DNA from 3 places in the Shinella sp. GW821-FHT10F02 genome. Region 3 is predicted to be linked to each of the others. Evidence: predicted binding sites of a transcription regulator. Region 3 holds the regulator's gene; each other region holds the start of a gene.
What was found. Region 3 encodes PhoB, which activates phosphate uptake and scavenging genes when phosphate is short. Its sites were predicted from a motif close to TGTCATNNANCTGTCAT; they were not measured.
Positions count from the first base shown of each region.

Region 1: the regulator PhoB is predicted to act here: its motif matches at 5,820-5,836, upstream of AC1RWL_RS23490 (RNA degradosome polyphosphate kinase).
Region 2: the regulator PhoB is predicted to act here: its motif matches at 4,426-4,442, upstream of AC1RWL_RS20150 (DUF47 domain-containing protein).

Region 1 is NZ_JBXASL010000008.1:13,717-21,668, forward strand. It holds gene AC1RWL_RS23470 (esterase-like activity of phytase family protein) at 1-239, shown strand, start outside; gene AC1RWL_RS23475 (calcium-binding protein) at 452-1,276, opposite strand; gene AC1RWL_RS23480 (DUF922 domain-containing Zn-dependent protease) at 1,354-1,938, opposite strand; gene ppx (exopolyphosphatase) at 1,947-3,467, opposite strand; gene AC1RWL_RS23490 (RNA degradosome polyphosphate kinase) at 3,479-5,605, opposite strand; gene hdaA (DnaA regulatory inactivator HdaA) at 5,857-6,552, opposite strand; gene AC1RWL_RS23500 (AI-2E family transporter) at 6,568-7,725, opposite strand; gene purM (phosphoribosylformylglycinamidine cyclo-ligase) at 7,922-7,952, shown strand, end outside.
Region 2 is NZ_JBXASL010000006.1:283,281-291,232, forward strand. It holds gene AC1RWL_RS20120 (competence/damage-inducible protein A) at 1-231, opposite strand, end outside; gene wrbA (NAD(P)H:quinone oxidoreductase) at 401-1,000, shown strand; tRNA gene AC1RWL_RS20130 (tRNA-Leu) at 1,131-1,215, shown strand; gene AC1RWL_RS20135 (hypothetical protein) at 1,488-2,285, shown strand; gene AC1RWL_RS20140 (hypothetical protein) at 2,337-2,642, opposite strand; gene AC1RWL_RS20145 (inorganic phosphate transporter) at 2,750-3,757, opposite strand; gene AC1RWL_RS20150 (DUF47 domain-containing protein) at 3,757-4,401, opposite strand; gene AC1RWL_RS20155 (hypothetical protein) at 4,517-5,095, opposite strand; gene AC1RWL_RS20160 (TrkH family potassium uptake protein) at 5,174-6,628, opposite strand; gene ilvA (threonine ammonia-lyase) at 6,908-7,952, shown strand, end outside.
Region 3 is NZ_JBXASL010000004.1:307,209-315,160, forward strand. It holds gene AC1RWL_RS14625 (Hsp33 family molecular chaperone) at 1-885, opposite strand, end outside; gene argF (ornithine carbamoyltransferase) at 1,082-1,993, opposite strand; gene AC1RWL_RS14635 (aspartate aminotransferase family protein) at 2,071-3,261, opposite strand; gene AC1RWL_RS14640 (GcrA family cell cycle regulator) at 3,686-4,225, shown strand; gene phoB (phosphate regulon transcriptional regulator PhoB) at 4,360-5,043, opposite strand; gene phoU (phosphate signaling complex protein PhoU) at 5,058-5,786, opposite strand; gene pstB (phosphate ABC transporter ATP-binding protein PstB) at 5,838-6,653, opposite strand; gene pstA (phosphate ABC transporter permease PstA) at 6,667-7,952, opposite strand, start outside.

The DNA.
Region 1 (7,952 bases), on a different contig from region 3:
TCGGCTATATCGATCTCCTGAAGATCGCCGACCCGGACAACAAGAAGCGCCAGGGCGGCGGCGAAGGTTTTTACGACATGCCGTTCGTGACGATCGAAAACGTCGACCGCGTCGACGAGACCCACATCATCGTCGGCAACGACAACAACCTCCCCTTCTCCGCCGGCCGCGCGCTGGACAAGGCTGATGACAACGAGTTCGTGCTGATCGAAGCGGGCGACCTGCTGAAGGCCGAGTGATCAACTGCAAAAGGGGCGGCACAAGCCGCCCCTCCAGACGGCTCGAATAGGCGACCAACCTCTCCTCCGTCATGGTCGGGCTTGACCCGACCATCCACGCCCCGGGCGCCGGTGGATCCTCGGCTCAAGGCCGAGGATGACGTCGGGGATGGGGTGAGGTTTTTCAAAGCCAGGGGCGGCCTCGTGCTGCCCCTTTTGTATGTCCGGCAGTTTCAAAGAATGAAATCGCCCGCCTTGAAGCTGATGCTCGCGTCGACGAGGATCGAGAAATCGGCCTTGCCGTCGCCGTTCACGTCGCCGTGGATCAGCGTATCGCCGCCCTTCTTTTCGAAGCGCAGTTCGCCGGCCTTGTTGTGGAAGGCGTCCGTGCCGATGAACTTGAAGGCCTGATCCCCGCCGGCCTTCGTGCTGGCGTCGATGGCCGCGAGGTCGATCTTGTCCTTCTGCGACCGGCTGAAATCGAGGATCGTGTCGCGGCCGCTTGCCGCGACCGTCGAATCCTTGATCGACTCGAAGATGAACGTATCCGCGCCGCTGCCGCCGGTGAGCCGGTCGCCGCCGGCCCCGCCGTAGAGTTTGTCGTTGCCCGCGTCGCCCTTGAGAATGTCCTTGCCGCCGCCGCCGGACAGCAGGTCGTTGCCCTTGCCGCCCATCAGGACATCGGCATATTTCGTGCCGGAAATCTTGTCGTTGCCGGCGAGGAAATAGGCGAGCGCGCCCTTCGAATCCCCGTTGATATAAAGATCGAAGATCTTTTCGGCCGAGAGCTTCAGCCCGCTTGCGGCGAGCAGCTTGACGCCGTTGATCGCGATGTCGATCTTCGTGACGATGCCCGCCGTGACGTCCTGCAAGGCGCCGCCCGGCGCGTCGTATCGAATGCCGCTGCCGGAGAAGCTCGTATAGTTGCCGTCGTCGTTGTAGAGCCGGACGGAGGACCTATCCGCGCGCCAGAATGAATAGTCGCCGAGTGCGGCAATATCGATTGCCGAGAGGTCCACGCCACCCCCGCCAACCGGTTGCGTCTTGAAAGTCGCCATGTCGAACTGTCTCCCCAATAATGCGCGGAGACACTACCTGAGATTGCGCGGCAAATACATCCCCGCAAAGGGAACGTTCAGCGTGGATCGACCAGTTGCAGGATGAGCTGGTGCACGTTGCCGCCGTCGGTGAGCTCGACCTGGTCGAAATCGCGGCTGCGGGCGCGTTGCGCATTCGAGAGTTCGCCGAGCTTCGTCTGGAGTTGGCTGCGGATCTGCTTGCAGTTCGGATCGTTTTCGACCGTCAGGCCGACGCTCATCGTCTCGATCTGCCGCACCATCTCCTTGATGAAATCGCCATGGACCTTTTCATGCGCGGTGACGCCGATGATGAAGGTGTCCCAGCGGCCTTTCAGCGGCTCGGCGAGCTTCGATTTCAGCTTGGGCAGCGTGTAGGTGATGATGAGCTTCGGCTTGTTGACGGTGATGACGCAGGCATCGCCCTGGCGCTCGTATTTGCGCGTCCAGGTGAGCTTGAAACCCGTATGGGCGATGACGCGGCCAAGCCCGAGTTTCGGGCCGCGCGCGCCGATCGACTGGTAGATTTCAAGACCGGTCGAACCCTGCACGGTGTAGGGCTCGACGCGCTCCACCGCCTGCCAGTCCTGCGCCGCGGCATTGCCCGCAAAAAGCAGGCCGGCAAGGAGCAATGCGGCTTTCATCGCCCGCCTCACAGGAACCGGAAGGCGAGTTTTTTGCCGGTCAGCCGTGCGAGCTGCTGGAGGCGGCCGTCGAGGCGTTCGCCGGCAAGCTCGGCATAGTCCTGCGGGACAGCCAGTTCGAGGTCGGTGTCCGGCAGGGTGGACTTGCGGAAGGCGAGATGCGGCACGACACCGGGCATGGAGGCCGAGAACGGATAGACGACGCGCAGCAGCGCGCCGACGAGCTTTGCCAGTTCCCGCAGGCGCGGGGTCGCGATGCTGGCAAGCGAGCTGCTCACTGCATCGTCATTGAGGCCTTCGAAACGGTAGTAGTTGGTGAGCGCGATGAAGGCCCGGCCGGGATGCGTGATGCCGATGAAGGTGCCGTGGGCAATCAGGTTCAGCGCCTGGAGGCCGCGGTAATCGGGATGCGCGCGCCAGCTTATATCCGCGAGCAGGCAGGCAGCCTCGCGATAGCGGCGCTCTTCCTCGGTCTCGGTGATGCCGAAGAGCGGCATCATGCGGCCGGTCCATTCGGCAAGCTCGCGGGCGTGCTCGGGCGAGCGGGCGCGCAGGATGGCGAGTTCGCTTGCGGCGGCCAGCAGCGGGTCGCGCGCCTTTTCGCGGTCGGCCAAAAGCGAATAGAGATAACCTTCGCGCACGCCCTGGGCGGAGAAGAACACCCGCGACGGCTTCATGATGGCGATCGTCTCCTGCATGGCGACGGCGCCGAAGGGCAGCAGGTTGCGGCGACCCTTGGAGATCGCGGAATAGGCCGGATCCTTCTGGTCCTTCGCCGTCACGATGTCGGTCAGGAAATCCATCGCATCGGTGAAGCTGAGCTCATAGCCCTGGATCATGTGCAGCGGATAGTTCTGCATTTCCATGTGCAGGGCGCCGATGGAGCGCCAGGTGCCGCCGACGGCATAGAAGGCGCGGCCCGTGCCGTTCTTCAGGAGGTTGGCGGTGCGCAGGTATTTGCGGGCGACGATACGGGCCTGGGCGGGCGAACCGCCGGAGGCTTCCGACAGGCGGATGCCGCCGAGCGGCAGCGTGATGCCCTTGCCGATCGTGCCGCCGACCACGTCGACCAGTTCCAGCGAGCCGCCGCCGAGATCGCCGACGATGCCGTCGGGATCATGGAAGCCGCTGACGATGCCGAGCGCGGAGAAATAGGCTTCCTCCTCGCCGGTCAGAACGCGGACCTTCTGGCCGAGGATCATTTCCGCCTGGTGGATGAAATCGGGGCCGTTTTCCGCCTCGCGCGCGGCCGCGGTCGCCAGCGCGAACATGGTGGAGGCGCGGGCCTGCGCGGACAGCGCCTTGAAACGGTGGAGGGCTGCAAGCGCCCGCTCGACGCTCGCCTGGTCCATGCGCCCGGTCTTGGCAAGGCCCTTGCCGAGGCCGCACATGACCTTCTCGTTGAACAGCATGGCCGGCGAACGGCTCATGCCCTCGTAGATGACGAGGCGAATCGAGTTGGAACCGATATCCACGACTGACACCGGGGCAATTCCAGGCAACCGCCCCTGCGCTTCAGATTCGACCATGTATATCCGTTTTATTTCTTCCGGCGGCCTTGCCAGCCCGCGATCGCCTTCGGTGCGGAGGACTTCAGGGCTTCACCCCGGCCGGAGAGGCTGGGATTGGTCATGAAGTAGTGCTGAGCGTTGAACGGCTCGGCTCCGGGCTGCACTTCCATGCGCCGGGACGTTCCATCCGGAAGGATTTCGTAGCTCTGCTGGTTATCGATGAGATTGCCCAACATGATCTGCGAAATGACCTGCTCATGCACCGTCCGGTTGATCAGAGGCACAAGTGTCTCGACCCGCCGGTCCAGGTTTCGCGGCATCATGTCCGCGGAGCCTATATAGACCAGCGCTTTATCGGAGGGAAGCCCGTGGCCGTTGCCGAAGCAGAAGATGCGGGAGTGTTCGAGGAAGCGGCCGACGATGGATTTGACGTGGATATTGTCCGAAAGGCCCGGGACCTGCGGGCGCAGGCAGCAGATGCCGCGCACCACGAGGTCGACTTCCACGCCCGCCTGGCTCGCGCGATAGAGCGCGTCGATGATGTCGGGATCGACCAGCGAATTCATCTTCATCCAGATCGCCGCCGGCGCGCCGTTCCGGGCATGCGCGATCTCCTCCTCGATGTGGCGGATGATTCGCGGGCGCATCGTATAGGGCGAGAAGGCGAGCTTCATGCCGGCTTCCGGTTCGCCGTAGCCGGTGATGAAGTTGAAGATGTTCGCCATGTCGCTGGCGATCGTCGGGTTGCAGGTGAAGAAGGACAGGTCCGTGTAGATCTTCGCGGTGATCGGGTGGTAGTTGCCAGTGCCGAGGTGGCAATAGGTGCGAAGCCTGCCCTCCTCGCGGCGCACCACCATCGACATCTTGGCGTGGGTCTTCAATTCGATGAAGCCGAAGACGACCTGCACGCCGGCGCGCTCCAGGTCGCGCGCCCAGCGGATGTTGGCCTCTTCGTCGAAGCGGGCCTTGAGTTCCACCAGCGCCGTCACCGACTTGCCGGCCTCGGCCGCGTCGATCAGCGCGCGCACGATCGGGCTGTCGTTGGAGGTGCGGTAGAGCGTCTGCTTTATCGCCAGAACGTCAGGATCGCGCGCAGCCTGGAGAAGGAACTGGACCACCACGTCGAAGCTTTCGTAGGGGTGGTGGACGACCATGTCCTTTTCGCGGATGGCGGCGAAACAGTCTCCGGCATGCTCTCGGACGCGTTCGGGAAATCGGGCGTTATAGGGCTCGAACCTCAGATCGTCGCGCGGCGCCTTGGCGATTTCCGACAGCGTGTTGAGCGCGAGCAGGCCCGGCAGGATGGCGACGCGGTTGTCCGGCACGCCGAGTTCGCCGACGACGAAACGGCGCAGCGATTCCGGCATTTCCGAATCGGTCTCGATGCGGATCACCGAGCCGCGGCGGCGGCGCTTCAGCGCGGTCTCGAAGAAGCGCACGAGGTCTTCGGCCTCTTCCTCCACTTCGATATCGCTGTCTCGAATGATGCGGAACGTGCCCGAGCCGCGCACGATGTAACCGGGGAAAAGCTTTCCGATGAAGAGGCCGACGGCATCTTCCAGCGTGATGTAGCGGATCGCGCCCTTGGAATCCGGCAGGCGGACGAAGCGGTCGAGCGCCACAGGCAAGCGCAGCAGCGCCGTCATCGGCTCCTTGCCCGTCGTGCTGTCGAGCTGGAGGCCGATCGAGAAGCCGAGGTTCGGGATGAACGGGAACGGATGCGCCGGGTCGATCGACAGCGGCGTCAGCACCGGGAAGATCGACTGGGTGAATTCCTGCTGCAGCCAGATCTTGTCGTCGCTGGAGAGCGCCGTCGGGCGGACGATAAGGATGTCTTCCTTGGCGAGATACTGCTGGAGCACGGCAAGCGAGGCCTGCTGCTCCATCTGGAGATTGTCGATCTCCTTCAGGATGTCGTCGAGCTGCTCGGCCGAGGTTTTTCCATCGGGGCTGCGCACGCCAACACCCTGGCGCACCTGGCCTTCGAGACCGGCGACGCGCACCATGAAGAATTCATCGAGGTTGCCGGCCGAGATCGACAAGAAGCGCACGCGCTCCAAGAGCGGATGGGCGGTGTTCAGCGTTTCTTCGAGGACGCGGCGGTTGAACTGGAGCCAGGAGAATTCGCGGTTGATGAAGCGCTCGGGGCTCGCCATCAGGGCCGTAACATCGATGGTCGCGCCTTCCGGCAGCGGGGCGTGCTCGACAGGCTTTTCCTGGGAGAGGCCCGTCTTTTCCTGGGAGAGGTCCGTGTTCGCAGTATCCATTGGAATGTCCCGCCCCCTTTGCCGTCAGACCCGCCGCATGTTCGGCGCGGTCTCGAACGGAAGAACAATTTTCACTTTAACGCGAAGCGCTTAGCGCAGTTTGACGACAGAACTGTGACAGTCAATCCTTGGGCTGAAAACTAGCCGGAAGTTTCCTCCCCGCCCACCATTTCGCCCAGAACCTCCTGCGCAAGCGCGCGCGTGATGCGGCTGCCGCGGGCGAGCGCCAGGCGATCGAGGCGTTCCACGAGCGTCTGTGCCGCCTCCAGCGAGCGCTCCATGCGCGCCACCATGTAGGCCACCAGTTTCTCGTCGACGAAGAGCTGACGATCGGCGAACAGCTTAACGATGACCTGTGACAGCAGTTCGTCATCCGGCTCGCCGATCTCCACCACCGTTGCGGCCTTGAGGCGCGAGCGCAGGTCCGGCAGGTCGACCGCCCAGGACATCGGCCAGAGCCGGCTGGTGATGAGCAGCGTGTGGCCGTGCTGGCGCACATTGTTGATGATGTGGAAGAGCGTGCGCTCGTCGAAGCCGTTGCGGTCGGCATCCTCGATGAGCACGGGGCCATGCTCGGCCGCTTCCTCGGCGCCCATGCCGGCCTTCGCCTCGACGGCAATGGCGCCCGCCTTCTCGCGCCAGATGGCGGCAAGGTGGGATTTTCCCGAGCCGACCGGCCCGGCGATGATGACCACGGGTGCCGGCCACTGCGGCCAGGCGTCGATCATCGCGACGGCGGCGTTGACGGGCTCGGCAACCAGCAGGTCGTCGCGGCCCGTCGCGGGGTCGTGCCTGAAGGCCAGCGGCAACTGTTCGGCGGTCTTGCGCGATGTCATTGGTCTACTCGGGTACTAACTCTTTGTTCTGACGCGCTTTCGGGTGGAAGGCGCGCCATCGTCAGGCATGCTTTCTTCCAGGAGAACCGGCTTGCTGGTGCCGTGATAGAGGTCGCTGTCAAGGTAGCGCTCCAGGCCGAAGCGGACAAGCACGCCGACGGCGGCGGCGGCCGGCACGGCGATCATCAGCCCGACGAAGCCGAACAGCGCGCCGAAGGCGACCAGCGCGAACATTAGCCAGACCGGATGCAGGCCGACGCGCGAGCCGACGAGCTTCGGCTGCAGGATGTTGCCCTCGATGAACTGGCCGACGAAGAAGATGCCGGCGACGAGGATGACCATCCAGTAATCCGGCCAGAACTGCACCAGCGCCACGCCCACCGACAGGGTGAGGCCGACCAGCGAGCCGACATAGGGCACGAAGCTGATGAGGCCGGCGAAGAGGCCGATCAGCAGGCCGAAATTGAGCCCCGCGAAGGACAGGCCGATGCCGTAGAACAGGCCGAGGATGATGCAGATGGAGCCCTGCCCGCGCACGAAGCCGGCGACGGAGGCGTTCATTTCCGAGGCGAGGCGGCGCACATTGGCGACATGGTCGCGCGGCACCCAGCTATCCACCTTGGCGATCATGCGGTCCCAGTCGAGCAGCAGGTAGAAGGCGACGACCGGCGTGATGACGAAGAGCGAGGCGATGTTGACGAGCGCCATGCCCGAATTCCACACCTGCTTCATGACCGTGCCGAGCAGGCCCGCGCCTTCCGCGAGGATGGCGGAGAAATTCGCCTTGATCGTGTCCATCTGGCTGCTGATCCAGGAGGGCAGCAGGTCCGGGTTGAAGCCGGCGATCTGGGCTTGCAGGCTGGTGATGTAGCCCGGCAGTTTTTCAAAGAAATCCGCGGCCTGGGTGGCCAGCAGCGGAATGATGATCATCAGCGAGAGCGCGAGCAGGATGACGAAGACGATGAGGATGACCACCGTCGCCATCATGCGGCTCAGGCCCCAGCGCTCCAGCCGGTCGGCCACCGGATCGAGGAAATAGGCGAGCGCCATGCCGGCGATGAAGGGCAGCAGGATATCGCTGAACACCATGAGGAAGAGCACGAAGAAGCCGAGCGCGATGAGCCAGAAGACCACCTGCCGCTTCAATCCCGCGCCGCTGATATGGGCTGCCATAACGCTCGTTCCCTTTATTCCTTCGGTGCAGAGGAGATAGGATGCCCGTGGGAGACAGGTCAAGGCTCGGCGGCCGCAAGCGCCGGCATGACGGGTAAATCGGTGAAAAAATCCCGGTTTTCCCGGCATTGCGCTTGCACTTGCCGGCCCATCATGCCAATCGGGCGCGAACAGCGAGAAGTCGGAGACGAGAGCCATGAGCCAGTCGGAAAAGAACGGTCTGACCT
Region 2 (7,952 bases), on a different contig from region 3:
CGGGCCGATGCCGCCGGAGGTGAAGACATAGGTGTAGCGGGCGCGCAGCGCATTCAGCGCCTCGACGATCGCCTCTTCGTCGTCGCCGACGATGCGCACTTCCTTCAGGTCGATGCCGACGAGGAAAAGCACGTCGGCGAGCTGGCCGATATTCTTGTCCTTGGTGCGTCCGGAGAGAAGCTCGTCGCCGATGGCGAGCATGGCGGCGGTAGCGATGGGGCTGGAACTCATGGGCGCTCTCTGGATTTCGTTTAGCAATGGCGACCGTGCCGGGCGCCATTGTCAATGGCGGGTGAACAGTCTGTCGACCGTGCGGCTTCTGTCGCCGATCCCCCAAAGTGCTACATCCAAGCTGACGCCGCGATCAAGCGGAAAGCAACTTCGACCTGAGGAGACCACGATGGCGAAAGTACTGGTTCTTTACTACTCGGCCTACGGCCATATCGAGACCATGGCCTATGCCGTGGCCGAAGGCGCAAAATCGGCCGGTGCCGAGGTGACCGTCAAGCGCGTTCCGGAACTCGTGTCGGACGAGGTTGCCAAGGCCTCGCACTACAAGACGGACCAGAAGGCGGAGATCGCCACGGTTGCCGAACTCGGCGACTACGACGCGATCATCGTCGGCGCCGGCACGCGCTACGGCACGGTCGCCTCGCAGATGCGCAATTTCTGGGACCAGACGGGCGGCCTGTGGATGGCCGGCAAGCTGGTCGGCAAGGTCGGCTCGGTCTTCACCTCGACGGCCACCCAGCACGGTGGCCAGGAATCGACCATCCTCGGCTTCATCCCGACGCTTCTCCACCACGGCCTCGTGGTCGTCGGCCTGCCCTACGCCTTCCAGGGCCAGATGGGCGTGGAAGAAGTCAAGGGCGGCTCGCCCTACGGCGCCTCCACGATCACCGGCGGCGACGGCTCGCGCCAGCCTTCCGAAATCGAACTCGAAGCCGCCCGCTACCAGGGCGCCCACGTCGCCAAGATCGCCGGCAAGCTTTCGGCCTGACGTTTTCCTGAAGCGTCACCGAAAAACGGGGGTGCGGTCCTTTGAGGGCCGCGCCCTTTTTGCGACCGATGCAAGCCTTTGCAAAACGCCCTATTGACGAAGCGTGCTGACTCTTCGAAAAGCAGGCTATGCGGGCGTGGCGAAACTGGTAGACGCAAGAGACTTAAAATCTCTCGGCCTTGGCCGTGCGGGTTCGATCCCCGCCGCCCGCACCAGACTTTTCCCGATGCAAGTATACGATTTCACCGCCACCTGATTCGCCTGCCGACGCAGATGCAGTGGCGGGCGGTTGGACTTTTACGGGTGGAGTTCTGCGCTTTATGATCCTGCCACCGTTGCTGGCATTCGAAAATGTGCCGGCCGCGCAACACTTGCTTTTCTTGGTGGCCGGAACGCAAGCAAAGTACAGAAGCGCCCTTGCCAGCTAAAAATGCTTTCGCTTTTTTAGCGCCCGATGTTTCAACGTGGGATACCATTGGGGGCGTGAATGAAATTTCCAAAATATTTGACCAAGGCCTATTTCCAGAAGACCTATGGGTCCATCGGCGTCGGTGATTTTACGGTCAAGGTGACGAAGTACAGCCAGACCTCGACCACGCTGAAGGCGACCGTCGAGGTCGATAGCAGCTTCGGCGACAGCACCACCGACATTCTGATGAAGGTGGGCAAGACCACGACGAGCCTGACGCTAAAAATCAAGGCAGAGGGCTATAACAGCACCTTGGCCTATTCCACCGCGCAGACGAAGAACGGCATCGCCATCAATGCCACATATACGGACAGCTTCAAGACGAAGTTCAACTACAGCCTGAACCTCGAGAAGGACGGCGATTTCAGCAAGTTCAAGATGGTCTATGCCCTCGGCACAGAGAAGATGACCATCACCTCGACCAAGATTGCCGGCGACGTGGTGACGTTCAAGGCCGTGGATGGCAGCGGCGACGTGATCGGCACGGCCAAGTTCAATCTCAAGGCCTTCGGCGATTATTACGACAAGTCCGACAAGTATTTCTTCGAATCCGGCAAGACGGCCGAACTCTTCAACAAGCTGCAGCTCAAGTTCACCAGCCTGAACAAGGCGGGCGAGCCGGCGGACGGCGACAGCTTCGTGTTCAAGAAGCTCGCGGCCCCCGATGCCGGCCACGACGACGCCGGTCTTGCCGCGCGTGCCGCCGCCTTTGACGATGCGTCGAACGCCACGCATTCCGACAGCTTCGATTTCCTGGCGACCCAGGATTTCGGCCAGCCGGTCCACGCAATCAAGCACCTGCCGGATCTGTTCTAAGCGACTGAAACGGGGGAACGGCGGGAGCGGAAACGCTTCCGCCGCTGGAGCCTATTTGGTCGGCTTCACCAGCGAGATGACGCGCGGCTTGGAGGGGGCATCGAGCCACTCGATCCACGCGTCCCGCTCTTCGATCGTGTCGAAGAACCGCCAGAGCTTGAACTCTTCGTCGGTGGTCTCCAGCATCTCGCCGATGGAGGCGAGTTCCAGGGGCAACGTCACTTCGTTGCCGTCGAAGCGTACGAAATAGACCCCCTCGGCGGCAAGACGGATGACCTGACCGGTGCCATAGCTGCCATCGGGGTCATCGACCGTGAAGTACATGCCGGTCAGGGTGTCAAAAACCTTGTCGTTCATAGCTTTCCAATGCCAGTTCTGAAAAAAACGCGCGGGTTCCATCAGTCTCATTTAATGGACCGTGCCGGAACGTCAATCGCTGGTCTCTTATCGCCGCAGCGAAACGCCTAGCCTCCGATAGCACTGAATGTCAGGTAGAACAGCGCCGAAATCGCGGCCGCCGAGGGCAGCGTGACGATCCAGGCGATGACGATATTGCAGGCGAGGCCCCAGCGCACCGCCGAGACGCGGCGCGCGGCGCCGACACCGATGATGGCGCCGGTGATCGTGTGCGTCGTCGAGACGGGGATGCCGAGCCAGGTGGCGGCAAAGAGGGTGATCGCCCCGCCGGTTTCGGCGCAGAAACCCTGCATCGGGTTGAGGCGCGTGATCTTCGAGCCCATCGTGTGCACGATGCGCCAGCCGCCCATCAGGGTGCCGAGCGCCATGGCCGCTTGGCAGCTGATGACGACCCAGAAGGGGACGTGGAACTCGCTGCCGAGATAGCCTTGCGAGAAGAGCAGCACGGCGATGATGCCCATGGTCTTCTGCGCATCGTTGCCGCCATGGCCGAGCGAATAGAGCGAGGCCGAGATGAACTGCATGACGCGAAACGTGCGATCGACGGCAAACGGCGTCTGGCGCACGAAGAGCCAGGAAACGATGAGCACGAGGACGAGCGCCAGGAAGAAACCGATCGCCGGCGACAGGAAGATGGCGCTCGCCGTCTTGATGAGACCACTCCAGACAACGGCGTCGAAGCCGGTCTTGGCAAGGCCCGCACCGACAAGCCCGCCGATCAGCGCATGCGAAGAGCTCGACGGAATGCCGAAGATCCAGGTGACGACATTCCAGATGATCGCGCCCATCAGGGCGGCGAAAATGACGAGGGGGCTGACGATGCCGGGATCGATGATGCCCTTGCCGAGCGTTTCGGCGACATGCAGGCCGAAGAACAGGAAGGCGATGAAGTTGAAGAAGGCCGCCCACATCACGGCATATTGCGGGCGCAGCACGCGCGTCGAGACGATGGTGGCGATGGAATTCGCCGCATCGTGCAGGCCGTTCAGGAAGTCGAAGAGCAGCGCGATGCCGACGAGCGCGACCAGCAGGGGTAGAGCGAGGGTGGCCTCCATCAGACGTTCTCGATCACGATACCGCTGATCTCGTTCGCCACGTCCTCGAAGCGGTCGACAACCTTTTCCAGTTCGCCGTAGATCTCGCTGCCGATGATATAGGCCATCGGGTCGGTCTTGCCGTATTGCCTGAAGAGGTTCTTCAGGCCCTGGTCATGCAGCTCGTCCGAGCGGCCCTCGACGCGGGTGACCTCTTCGGCGATCGCGCTGAGGCGCGTGGCGTGTACGCCGACCTTGTCGAGCAGCGGAATGGCCTCGGCGATCAGATGCGCGGCCTTGACGACCGTCTCGCCCATCTCCTGCATGCCGGGCTCGAACTGCGTCTGCTCGTAGAGCCGGATGGTTTTTACCGTCTTGTGCATCATGTCGATGGCGTCGTCCATCGACTGGATCAGGTCCTTGATGTCGCCGCGGTCGAAGGGCGTGATGAAGCTGCGGCGCACGGCGAGCAGCACCTCGCGGGTAATGTCGTCGGCCTGGTTTTCCAGTTCGACGATGCGGTCGCAATGTTTTTCCAGATCCGGCCCGCCCGCGAGAACCGAACGGAGGGCTTCGGCGGCGCCGACGACGGTGCGGGAATGCTGCTCGAAATAATCGAAGAAGCGGTCTTCGCGCGGCATGAGTTTGCGAAACAGCGAAAGCATGGATGCCCCTTACCTGGCTGGGGTTGTCATGCCGCTGTCATAATTGACCGTCAAGCCGCTGGAAAGCTTGGATTCCAGCTTGTCACAATTCTCTGCCTGCCTGTGGAAAACCTCGTTACGGCACGATCTTGAACGGCTGTTCGCTGATCGCTACGGCGCCGCTTGCCGCATCGCGGAAGCGGTAGCGCAGCACGTAGTCGCCGGCCGGCGGGCCGCTGAGATTGAGGGTCAGCTTGGCGAAGACTTCCTGGTTGCGCACGCTGCCCTTGAAGTCGAAGGAGCCGAAGGCCTTCTGCTCGGCAAGCACCGTGCCCTTGGGGTCGAGAAGTTCGAGGTCGACGGTGAAATGCGATTCGAGCAGGCCGCCGTCGCCCGGGCGCCAGGTGAGGCCGACGGGCTCGACATAGGAGATCAGCGCCTCGCCGACCTTGAAGTCGGAGGCGGGGCGCACCGCATACATGCCGTAGCCTTCCGGCGGGGCGGAAACGAAGACGGCCTTGCCGATCGTGAAGGGCAGGGTGGCGGCGAAGGTGCCGAAGGCATCGCGGATCGTGTTGTGTGCGCCCACCGTGTCGCCGGCGGCGGCCTGCTCCTCCGCCTTCTTGGCCGCATCCGCAAGCGGCCCGGCAAAGGCGAAGGCCGGCGCGAGCGCGGCGATAAAGGTCAAACGCAACAGGGACTTCGACGCAAACATTCAGTCTTCCTCCAGCCGGATGGCGGCAGGATGCGGAGAAGCGTGACAACAGTCAAGAACGCCAAAGGCGGTACGCGATCAGCTCTTCCAGAAGAGTGGTGTCAGGATGACGAGCACGGTCAGGATTTCGAGACGGCCCAGCAGCATCAGGAGAGAGAGGAGGTAGAGGGCGGGATCGTGGAATCCGGCAAAAGTGCCGGCCGGACCGATCGCCTGAGTGACGCCGGGGCCGACATTGGAAAGCGAAGTGGCTGAAGCCGAAATCGCCGTCAATATGTCATAGCCCGCCAGACCCAGCAGGATCGCCCCGATGGCCGAGATCGCGATGTAGGTGATAAAAAACAGGAAGACGCCGCGCTGGAGATCGACATCGACCGTCATCGAGCCGTAGCGCACGGCATGGATGCCGTCCGGATAGAGCAGGCGGTAGAGGCCGGTGCGAATGAAATTGAACAGGATGATCAGGCGATAGGCTTTCAGGCCGCCCGCCGTCGATCCCGAACAGCCGCCCATGAAGGTCGCGACAAAGGCGAGCGCCACGATGAAATGGCCCCATTGCGTATAGTCGTCGCTGGCAAAGCCCGTGGTGGACAGGATGGAGGAGACGGTGAAGAAGGAATGCGCCAGCGCCTCATGGAAATCGACGCCGTTTTCCAACCGCTGGAACACGCTTGCGGCAATGGCGAAGAGCACGAGATAGCCGAGGAAGACGCGGATCTGCGGATCGCGCCAGGCATCGATGCGCCCGCGCACGACGAAGAGGATGAGCACTGAGAACGGCAGGCTGGACAGCGTCATGAAGAAGGTGGCGGCCCAGAGCAGCGGCAGGCTCTTGAAATAGCCGAAGGAGGCGTCGTGCGTCGAAAGCCCGCCAGTCGCGACGGTCGACATGGCGTGGTTCAGTGCATCGAAGCGGCTCATGCCGAGCGCGGCATAGGTTATGGCGCAGATGAGGGTGATCGCCACGTAGATGGCGAGGAAGGCGCGGGTATAGCTCGCGATGCGGGCGAAGGGCTTGTCGGCGGTATCGGACGATTCGAGCTTGAAGAAGGACATGCCGCCGACGCGCAGATAGGGCATGATGAAAAGGCCGAGGGCGAGAATCCCGACGCCACCGAGCCAATGCAGCAGCGAGCGCCACATCAGAACCCCGGGCGGCGCGTCGTCGAGGCCGACGATGACGGTGGAGCCGGTCGTGCTGATCGCCGAGACCGATTCGAAGAAGGCCTGCGCGAAGGTGAGGTTCAGTGACGAGAGCCACAGCGGGATCGCGCCGATGATGCTGCCCGAAAGCCAGAGCATGTTGACGACGAGGAAGCCCATGCGCTTGTTGAAGGGCGGTGGGCCGGCGCGCGTCGCGGCCGCCGTCGCGAGCGACAGGCCGCCGGTCATGAAGGCGGAGAGGAAGAAGACCTCCGAATCGGGATGGCCGTAATAGACGTCGATGAACGCCGGAACGAGCATCGCCACGGACAGGTAGATGCCGCTGATGGCGGCAATGTTGATGGCGGATCGGAAGATGGTGGCGTTCAAGTTCTGGTCTCGGGAAGAGGCCATGGCGGCCAGGGCGGGTGGTATCCGTCGCGTCGATATGCCATAGCCTTTGCATTGTCCAAACTCAAGGATGGCTTCCGACGCGGTCCTCCTTGGTTTCGACCGGTTCTGCTGCGCGGCGTCGGAAAGGTTTGAAGAATGATCGGCTTCCCCTGCATCTGTCCTTCCTGAAGGCAAGACTTGTCCTGAAGGCGAGACACGCAGCTTTTTGAACCCAATCCTATCGAACCCAGATCCCTATCGAATATGGACCAGAGCATGACATCCGACGTCGACGCGGCCATGGAGGCCTTGCGCGGGTTGTTTCCCGAAACGCCGCTCCAACTGAACGAACATCTCTCCGCCCGCTACGGCGCAGAAATCTATCTGAAGCGCGAGGACCTCTCGCCGGTACGCTCCTACAAGATCCGGGGGGCGTTCAACTTCTTCCGCAAGGTTCTCGCCGACGAGAACGGCGCGCGCAGCTTCGTCTGCGCCTCGGCCGGCAACCATGCGCAGGGTTTCGCCTTCGTCTGCCGCCATTTCGGCGTGCCGGGCGTGGTCTTCATGCCGGTGACGACGCCGCAGCAGAAGATCGACAAGACCCGCATTTTCGGCGGCGAGTTCGTCACGATCAAGCTCGTCGGCGACTTCTTCGACCAGTGCTACAAGGCCGCCCGCGACCATGCGGAGGCGACCGGCGCGCTGATGGTGCCGCCCTTCGACCATGCTGATATCATCGAGGGCCAGGCGACGGTGGCGGCGGAAATCGTCGCACAGCTTCCCGATGGCAAGCTGCCGGATCTCGTGGTGCTGCCCGTCGGCGGTGGTGGCCTTGCCTCGGGCGTGACCGGCTATCTTGCCGACAGGATCGGCCCGTCGGGCTTCCTGTTCTGCGAGCCGGCCGGTGCGCCGAGCCTCAAGCGCAGCCTCGAAAGCGGTGCGGTGGTGACGCTCGACCAGGTCGACAATTTCGTCGACGGGGCCGCGGTCGGACAGATCGGCGCGCTCAATTTCGCAGCCCTCAGCCGGTTTTCGGCCGATCAGGTCATGCTGCTGTCGGAAAACGCGATCTGCGTGACGATGATCGACATGCTGAACGTCGAGGGCGTGGTGCTGGAACCGGCGGGCGCGCTGTCCCTGACGGCGCTGGATGCACTCGGCCGCGAGGCGCTGGAAGGCAAGACGGTCGTCGCAGTCGTCTCCGGCGGCAATTTCGATTTCGAGCGCCTGCCGGATGTCAAGGAACGCGCCATGCGCCATGCCGGGCTGAAGAAATACTTCATCCTGCGCCTTGCCCAGCGCCCCGGCGCGCTCAAGGATT
Region 3 (7,952 bases):
GCTCAGCGCTGCGAGCACGCCCTTCAGCTTCTCGCGCGAACAGGAGCAGCGGTCCAAGACCTGCTGCGGCTGGTACACACGCACGCCGCGCTCGTGGAAGAGCCGGAACAGCAGCCGTTCGGTGCCGACATTCGGATCCGTCAGCTCGTCGGCGTCGATCGTCTCGACCATCGCCTTGGCTTCCGCCCAGTTGTCGTCGTCGGCGATCTTGTGGCCGGCCTCGTCGCCGTCGCCGCCCGGAAGATCGGGCTGGCGCATGCGCTCCGGCGCCTGCGGCAGGAACTGCGCGACCATGCCGCCGGCCCGCCAGCGGTGACGCACCTTGCCATCCGCATCGCGATCGAACAGTTCGGCGACACCAAGGCGCACCTTGGTCGGGATTTGTTCCGACTGGCGGAAATAGACGCCGGCGATCTCTTCCAGCGTATGGCCATCGAGCGGCACAATGCCCTGGTAGCGCTGGGTATGCGCGCCCTGATCGATGGTGAAGGCGAGGATGCCCTTGCCGAGCAGTTCGTGCGGCTCGGTCCGGCCCTCGGCAATCGCCGCATCGAGCGCTTCCTGGTCGAAGCGGGCATAGGCGCGCACATTCTCCGGCGCGGAGAAATCGGCGACCAGCAGATCGACGGGGCCGTCGCCCTTGGTCTGGACGATCAGCTTGCCTTCGAACTTCAGCGAGGTGCCGAGCAGCACGGTCAGCGCAATCGCCTCGGCAAGCAGCCGCGCGACGGGGGCCGGATAGTTGTGACGGCCCAGAATGCCGTCGAGCATGGGGCCGAGCTGGACCGCGCGGCCGCGCACGTCGAGGCCCTCCACCTGGAACGGCACGACATGATCGTCGCCAGCATAACCGGGCTCTCCGAGTTTCAGGGCATTCTCAGCCATCATCATCCTGCTCCTTGCACGCCGGGAAGCCGCCGGGCCAGAGGCCCCGCTTCGGTCAGACCGGCGTTCTACCGTGATTTCGCGCTCCTGCCGCCCGATAATTCCATAGAGAGCGGGCATGCGCCAGAGAGAGCGCCTTACAGCGCTCCGTGATGGCCCCTAGATCGTGCCGCGCGCGGTATTTTTCAAGATGGCGTCAGACGGCGCCAAGGCACCAGGCAAGGATCGATTTCTGCGCATGAAGACGGTTTTCCGCCTCGTCGAAGACCACCGACTGCGGGCCGTCGATCACCTCGTCGGTGACCTCCTCGCCGCGATGCGCCGGCAGGCAGTGCATGAAGAGGGCGTTCTCGTTTGCCCGCGCCATAAGCTGCTTGTTCACCTGGTAGGGCTGGAAGATGTTGTGGCCGCGGGCGCGGTGTTCCTGATTCATCGAGACCCAGGTGTCGGTGACGATGAGGTCGACGCCCTCGACGATGGCGTCCGGATCATGGCCGAGCAGGATGTTGCCGCCATTGTCGCGTGCCCAGTTCAGGATCTTGTCGTCCGGCTCGGAGCCCATCGGCACGGCCATCTTCATCGTATAGCCGAAGCGGGCCGAACCCTCGACGAAGGAATGCAGCACGTTGTTGCCGTCGCCTGTCCAGGCGAAGGTCTTGCCCTTCGTCGAGCCGCGATGCTCCTCGAAGGTCATGATGTCGGCCATGATCTGGCAGGGATGCGTCAGGTCCGTCAGCGCATTGATGACCGGCACGGTGGCGTGTTCGGCAAGCTCCAGCAGGCGGGCATGGTCGGTGGTGCGGATCATGATGGCATCGACGTAGCGCGATAGAACCTTGGCCGTATCACCGATCGTCTCGGCGCGGCCGAGCTGCATTTCCGTGCCCGACAGGAACAGCGTCTCGCCGCCGAGCTGGCGCATGCCGACGTCGAAGGAGACGCGGGTTCGGGTCGAGGGCTTCTCGAAGATCATGGCGAGCATCTTGCCGGCGAGCGGCTTTGCCTCCGTGCCGGCCTTGCTGGCGGCCTTGCGCGTGTGCGCATCGTCCATGATGACGCGGAGATCGCTTTCCGAAACGGCGGAAAGGTCGAGAAAATGCTTGGCCATGATGTGTCCTGTCTGTCCGGTCCTTTGATGCTGCCGCGACCTTTGCGCGTCACGAGTGACGCGCGGCGCGGCAGTGCTCAGGCCGCCTTGGCGGCGCTGAGCTTTTCGGCAGCCCGCTCGATGCGCGCAAGCCCCTCGCGCGCCTCCTCGGTGGTCACCGTCAGCGGCGGCAACAGCCGCAGCACATTGTCGCCCGCCGGCACGGCGAGCAGCTTTTCCGCACGCACGGCCTTGAGCAGTTCGGCGGTCGGTATCCTTGCCTTGATGCCGAGCATCAGGCCCTCGCCGCGGATATCCTCGATGATCTCGGGGAAGCGATCCTTCAATGCCGCGAGACCCTGGCGGAAGACGAGCGCCACGTCGCGCACATGATCGAGGAAGCCCTCTTCCAGCACGACGTCGAGCACCGCATTGCCGACCGCCATGGCGAGCGGGTTGCCGCCATAGGTCGAGCCATGTGTGCCGGCGACCATGCCGGCAGCCGCTTCGTTCGTGGCAAGGCAGGCGCCGAGCGGGAAACCGCCGCCGATGCCCTTGGCGACCGCCATGATATCCGGCGTGACGCCCGACCATTCATGGGCGAACAGGCGCCCGGTGCGGCCGACGCCGGACTGTACCTCGTCGAGAACCAGCAGCAGGCCGTATTCGTCGCAGAGCTGGCGCAGCTCCTGCATGAATTCCTTCGGCACCGGGCGGATGCCGCCCTCGCCCTGCACCGGCTCGATCAGGATCGCGGCCGTCTCTTCGGTGATCGCATCCTTGACGGCGGTGATGTCGCCGAAGGGGACCTGGAGGAAGCCGGGGGCCTTGGGGCCGAACCCTTCGAGGTACTTTTCCTGGCCGCCGGCGGCGATCGTCGCGAGCGTGCGGCCGTGGAAGGCGCCTTCGAAGGTGATGATGTGGAACTTGCCGGGATGGCCCTTGGCGAAATGATAGCGGCGCGCGGTCTTGATCGCGCATTCCAGCGCTTCGGCGCCCGAATTGGTGAAGAACACCTTGTCGGCGAAGGTCGCCTCCGTCAGGCGGCGGCCGAGGCTTTCCTGGCCCGGAACCTCATAGAGGTTCGACAGGTGCCAGACCTTGTCGGCCTGGTCCTTCAGCGCGGCGACGAGATGCGGATGCGCATGGCCCAGCGAATTGACGGCGACGCCGGCGGCGAAGTCGAGATATCGCTCGCCATCCTCGGCGATCAGCCAGACGCCCTCCCCGCGCGTGAACCGGAGCGGTGCACGCATATAGGTTTCATAGAGCGGCGCGGCATCGGCCATGGCGCGGATCCTCCGAAAAAGAGATGCGGAAAAACGTGAACGCGGCTTGACTTTTCCAGGCTCCAGAAAAATCAAAAGCCGCCTTTCGGCGGCATGCGGCACTATCGGCATTTCAGGCCGGGATGTCAACAAATCGCACCCCGAAATAGTGCTGAACCTCCCGCAAGGTGAGGATTCACGCCACGCGCGGAAGGTGTCGCTATCGAGTCACACCCGGCCAGCAAGTTGGGGAAAACTCGGAAATCGATTCGCCCGGATTCCTGCGACTCTTGTCACAGAGTCCCCCAAACTCTAGGTTAAAGACCAATTACTAGACTGCATGCGGCGGAACTAGTCACCAAAAGAGTTAGGGCGTTCAAATTCCGGACCCGTCCGGAACGCGATGAGGGATTCCCGCATTGCGAGCGCCGAGCGGAGACGAGAGATGAACTGGACAGACGAGCGGGTCGAGAAACTCAAGAAGCTCTGGAGCGAGGGCCTGAGCGCGAGCCAGATCGCGGCACAGCTCGGCGGCGTCAGCCGCAACGCGGTTATCGGCAAGGTGCACCGGCTTAACCTGCCGGGCCGCGCCAAGGCCGGCGGCACGCAGAGCGCGTCGCGCCCCAAGCGCCCGGTGCCGGCAGCCCCGCGCCCCGCGACGACCTTCCAGGCCCGCGCCGTGACGGCCCGTTCCGTGGTGCGCCCGGCCGGCAACACCATCACCAAGGAAGAGGTCGAGACGGATTTCGAGACGCAGCGCGAGCAGCTTCCGGTTCCGTCCAACGGCAACAACGTGGTCGTGCCCATGTCGCGCCGGCTCGAGCTGACCCAGCTCACCGAGCGCACCTGCAAATGGCCGATCGGCGACCCGCTGAACGACGACTTCCACTTCTGCGGCAACGAGTCCCCGGACAACTCGCCCTACTGCACCTACCACCAGCGCCTCGCCTACCAGCCCTCGGCCGAGCGCCGCCGGATGCGGTGATCTTTTCCACGACGGCACATGCGATGCGGACCCGAAAGGGTCCGTTTTCGTTTGTGATGTAGGGCCGGACCATACTCCAAAACGCAAACAGGCCCCGAAGGGCCCATTTTCGTCCTTGGGAGGAAAGGGGTCGCTCAGGCTTCCAGCGAATAGCCTGCGCCGCGCACCGTGCGGATGACGTCCTGCATGTTGGCGAAGTTGAGCGCCTTGCGCAGGCGGCCGACATGCACGTCGACCGTGCGTTCGTCGACATAGATGTCGTGGCCCCAGACGCCATCGAGAAGCTGCGAGCGCGAGAAGACGCGGCCGGGCGAGGTCATCAGGAATTCCAGCAGGCGGAATTCCGTCGGGCCGAGGCGGACTTCGCGGGTGCGGCGGTGCACGCGATGCGTCTCGCGGTCGAGCTCGATATCGCCGCAGCGCAGCACCGTCGAGACGACTTCCGGCCGGGCGCGGCGCAGCATGGCGCGCACGCGGGCGACGAGTTCGGGCGTCGAGAACGGCTTGACGACATAGTCGTCGGCGCCGGTGGCGAGCCCGCGCACGCGCTCGCTCTCTTCGCCGCGTGCCGTCAGCATGATGATCGGCAGGCGTTCGGTCTCCGGCCGCTGGCGCAGCCGCCGGCACAGTTCGATGCCCGAAACGCCCGGCAGCATCCAGTCGAGGATGAGGAGGTCCGGCATGCGCTCCTGCAAGCGCACTTCGGCCTCGTCACCGGAGAGGATCGTATCGACCTCGAAACCTTCGGCTTCGAGGTTGTAGCGCAGGAGGACGCTCAACGCCTCCTCGTCTTCCACGACGGCGATTCTGGGCACCATGGAGGCAAAACTCCTTACTCGGAGGCTTCAGTGACGTCGGCAGTGACCACTGACGTCGAGGTGTCGTCCTTCGGGCGTTCGCCTTCGGGCTGCGAGCCGGTCGCCATGTAGTAGATGGTTTCCGCGATGTTGGTCGCATGGTCGCCGATGCGCTCGATGTTCTTGGCGCAGAACAGGAGATGGGTGCAGGGCGTGATGTTGCGCGGATCTTCCATCATGTAGGTGAGGAGTTCGCGGAACAGCGAGGTGTAGATCGCGTCGATCTCGTCGTCGCGCTCGCGGATGGCCTTGGCCTTCTCCACCGAGCGGGTGGCGTAGACGTCGAGCACTTCCTTGAGCTGGATCAGCGTCAGTTCGGCGAGGTGCTCCAGGCCGCGGGTAAGCTTGCGGGGCATACCCGAGCTCTGCACGGCGATGACGCGCTTGGCAGTGTTCTTGCCGAGGTCGCCGACGCGCTCCAGTTCGGCCGCGATACGGATCGCGCCCATGATTTCGCGCAGGTCCGCAGCCACCGGCTGGCGCTTGGCGATCGTGACGATCGCCTTCTCGTTGATCTGGCGCTCGGCGGTGTCGAGGATGACGTCTTCCGAGATCACCTTCTGCGCCAGCGCACCATCGGTGGTGACGAGCGCACGGACAGAGTCCGCCACCATCTGCTCGGCCGTGCCACCCATTTCGGAGATGCGGCGGGAGAGGTACTTCAGTTCTTCGTCATAAATCGAGACAATATGGGTCGATGACATGGTTGTGTCCTTAATGCGCTCGGATTTTCAGGGGGTTCGGCGACGATGGCGTCAGCCGAAGCGGCCCATGATGTAGTCCTGCGTGCGCTGGTCATCCGGGTTGGTGAACATCTTGTCGGTGTCGTTCTCCTCGACGAGGTTGCCGAGGTGGAACATGGCGGTGCGCTGCGAAACGCGGGCCGCCTGCTGCATCGAGTGCGTCACGATGACGATCGTGAAGTTGGCGCGCAGCTCGTGGATCAGTTCCTCGACCTTTGCGGTCGCGATCGGGTCGAGCGCCGAGCAGGGTTCGTCCATCAGGATGACTTCCGGGCTGACGGCGACAGCGCGGGCGATGCACAGGCGCTGCTGCTGACCGCCGGAGAGGCCGGTTCCGCCTTCGAGCAGGCGGTCCTTCACCTCGTTCCACAGGCCGGCCTTCTGCAGGCTGGACTCGACGATGGCGTCCATGTCGGCCTTCGCCTTGGCGAGGCCGTGGATGCGCGGGCCGTAGGCGACGTTCTCGTAGATCGACTTCGGGAACGGGTTCGGCTTCTGGAAGACCATGCCGACGCGGGCGCGCAGTTCGACGACGTCGATGTTCGGATCGTAGATATCGTCTGTGTCGAGCGTGATGCGGCCGGTAACGCGGCAGCCTTCGATAGTGTCGTTCATGCGGTTCAGTGTGCGCAGGAACGTCGACTTGCCGCAGCCCGACGGGCCGATGAGCGCCGTCACGGTGTTCTGGCGGACATTGAGGTTCACGTCATAGAGGGCGCGCTTGTCGCCGTAATAGACCGAAACGTCCTTGCCGATCATCTTGTAGGAAATGTCGTTCATTTTCTTGTCCAGCGCTTTCTCGACTGCTGCTTCTGACATCATGTTCATCTGTTTGGTCCTTCTACCAACGCCGCTCGAAGCGGCGGCGCAACAGGATGGCGCCAACATTCATGAGGATGAGGAAGACGAGGAGGAGGATGATAGCACCCGATGTGCGCTCCACGAAGGCGCGCTCCGCCTCATTCGCCCACATGTAGATCTGCACCGGCAGCGCCGTTGCGGGTTCGAGCGGCGTCGACGGGATATCGGCGACGAAGGCAACCATGCCGATGAGCAGCAGCGGCGCGGTTTCGCCAAGCGCGTGGGCGAGACCGATGATGGTGCCGGTCAGGATGCCGGGCATGGCAAGCGGCAGGACGTGGTGGAACACGGTCTGCATCTTCGAGGCGCCGAGGCCGAGCGCTGCCGAGCGGATGGACGGCGGCACGGCCTTCAGTGCCGAACGGGTCGCGATGATGATCGTCGGCAGCGTCATGAGGGTCAGCACCAGGCCACCGACGAGGGAGGCCGAGCGCGGGAAGCCCGCAAAGTTGACGAAGACGGCGAGACCGAGCAGACCGTAGACGATCGACGGCACGGCGGCGAGGTTGTTGATGTTGACTTCGATGAGGTCGGTGAAGCGGTTCTTCGGTGCGAACTCTTCGAGATAGATCGAGGCCGCAACGCCGATGGGCAGCGCCAGCACCAGCACGATCAGCATCATGTAGAGCGAGCCGACGGCAGCGACGGCGACGCCGGCGGCCTCCGGACGGCTCGATGCGCCGTTGAGGAAGATACCGGTGTTGAAGTGCTTGGAAAGCGCGCCGCTTTCGGCAAGCTGGTTCATCCAGCCGATCTGCTTGTCGGAGATCTTGCGGTTGTTCTCGGCGACGGCCAGATCGATCTGGCCCTTGAAGGCGGAATCGAGGTCGCCGTGCGCAAGGAAGGTCACGGTCTGCGTGGTGCCGATGATCGACGGATCGGCGGTGACGAGATCGCGCAACTGGGTGCGGACGCTGTCCGAGATCATGCCGTTGACAGCGCGAAGGCCGGCACGGTCGTCTTCGCCGACACGAAGCACCTTGGCGAGCGCATTGCGGGCGACGACCGGATAGTTGGCCGATACCAGCTTCTGCGGATTGGTGGCCCGCTCGTTATCCTTGTCGATGATCTGCTCGGAGAACTCGACCGGAATGGTGATCATCGACTGCTGGAATGCGGTGTAGCCCTTGGAGACGACCGAAAACAGCAGCAGGAACAGGAAGATCAGACCGAAGGCAATCGCAGCCATGCCGTAGAGGCGGAAGCGACGTTCGGCGGCATAGCGGCCGCGCAGGCCGATATCGCGGCGTTCGGGCTTGGAGGCAG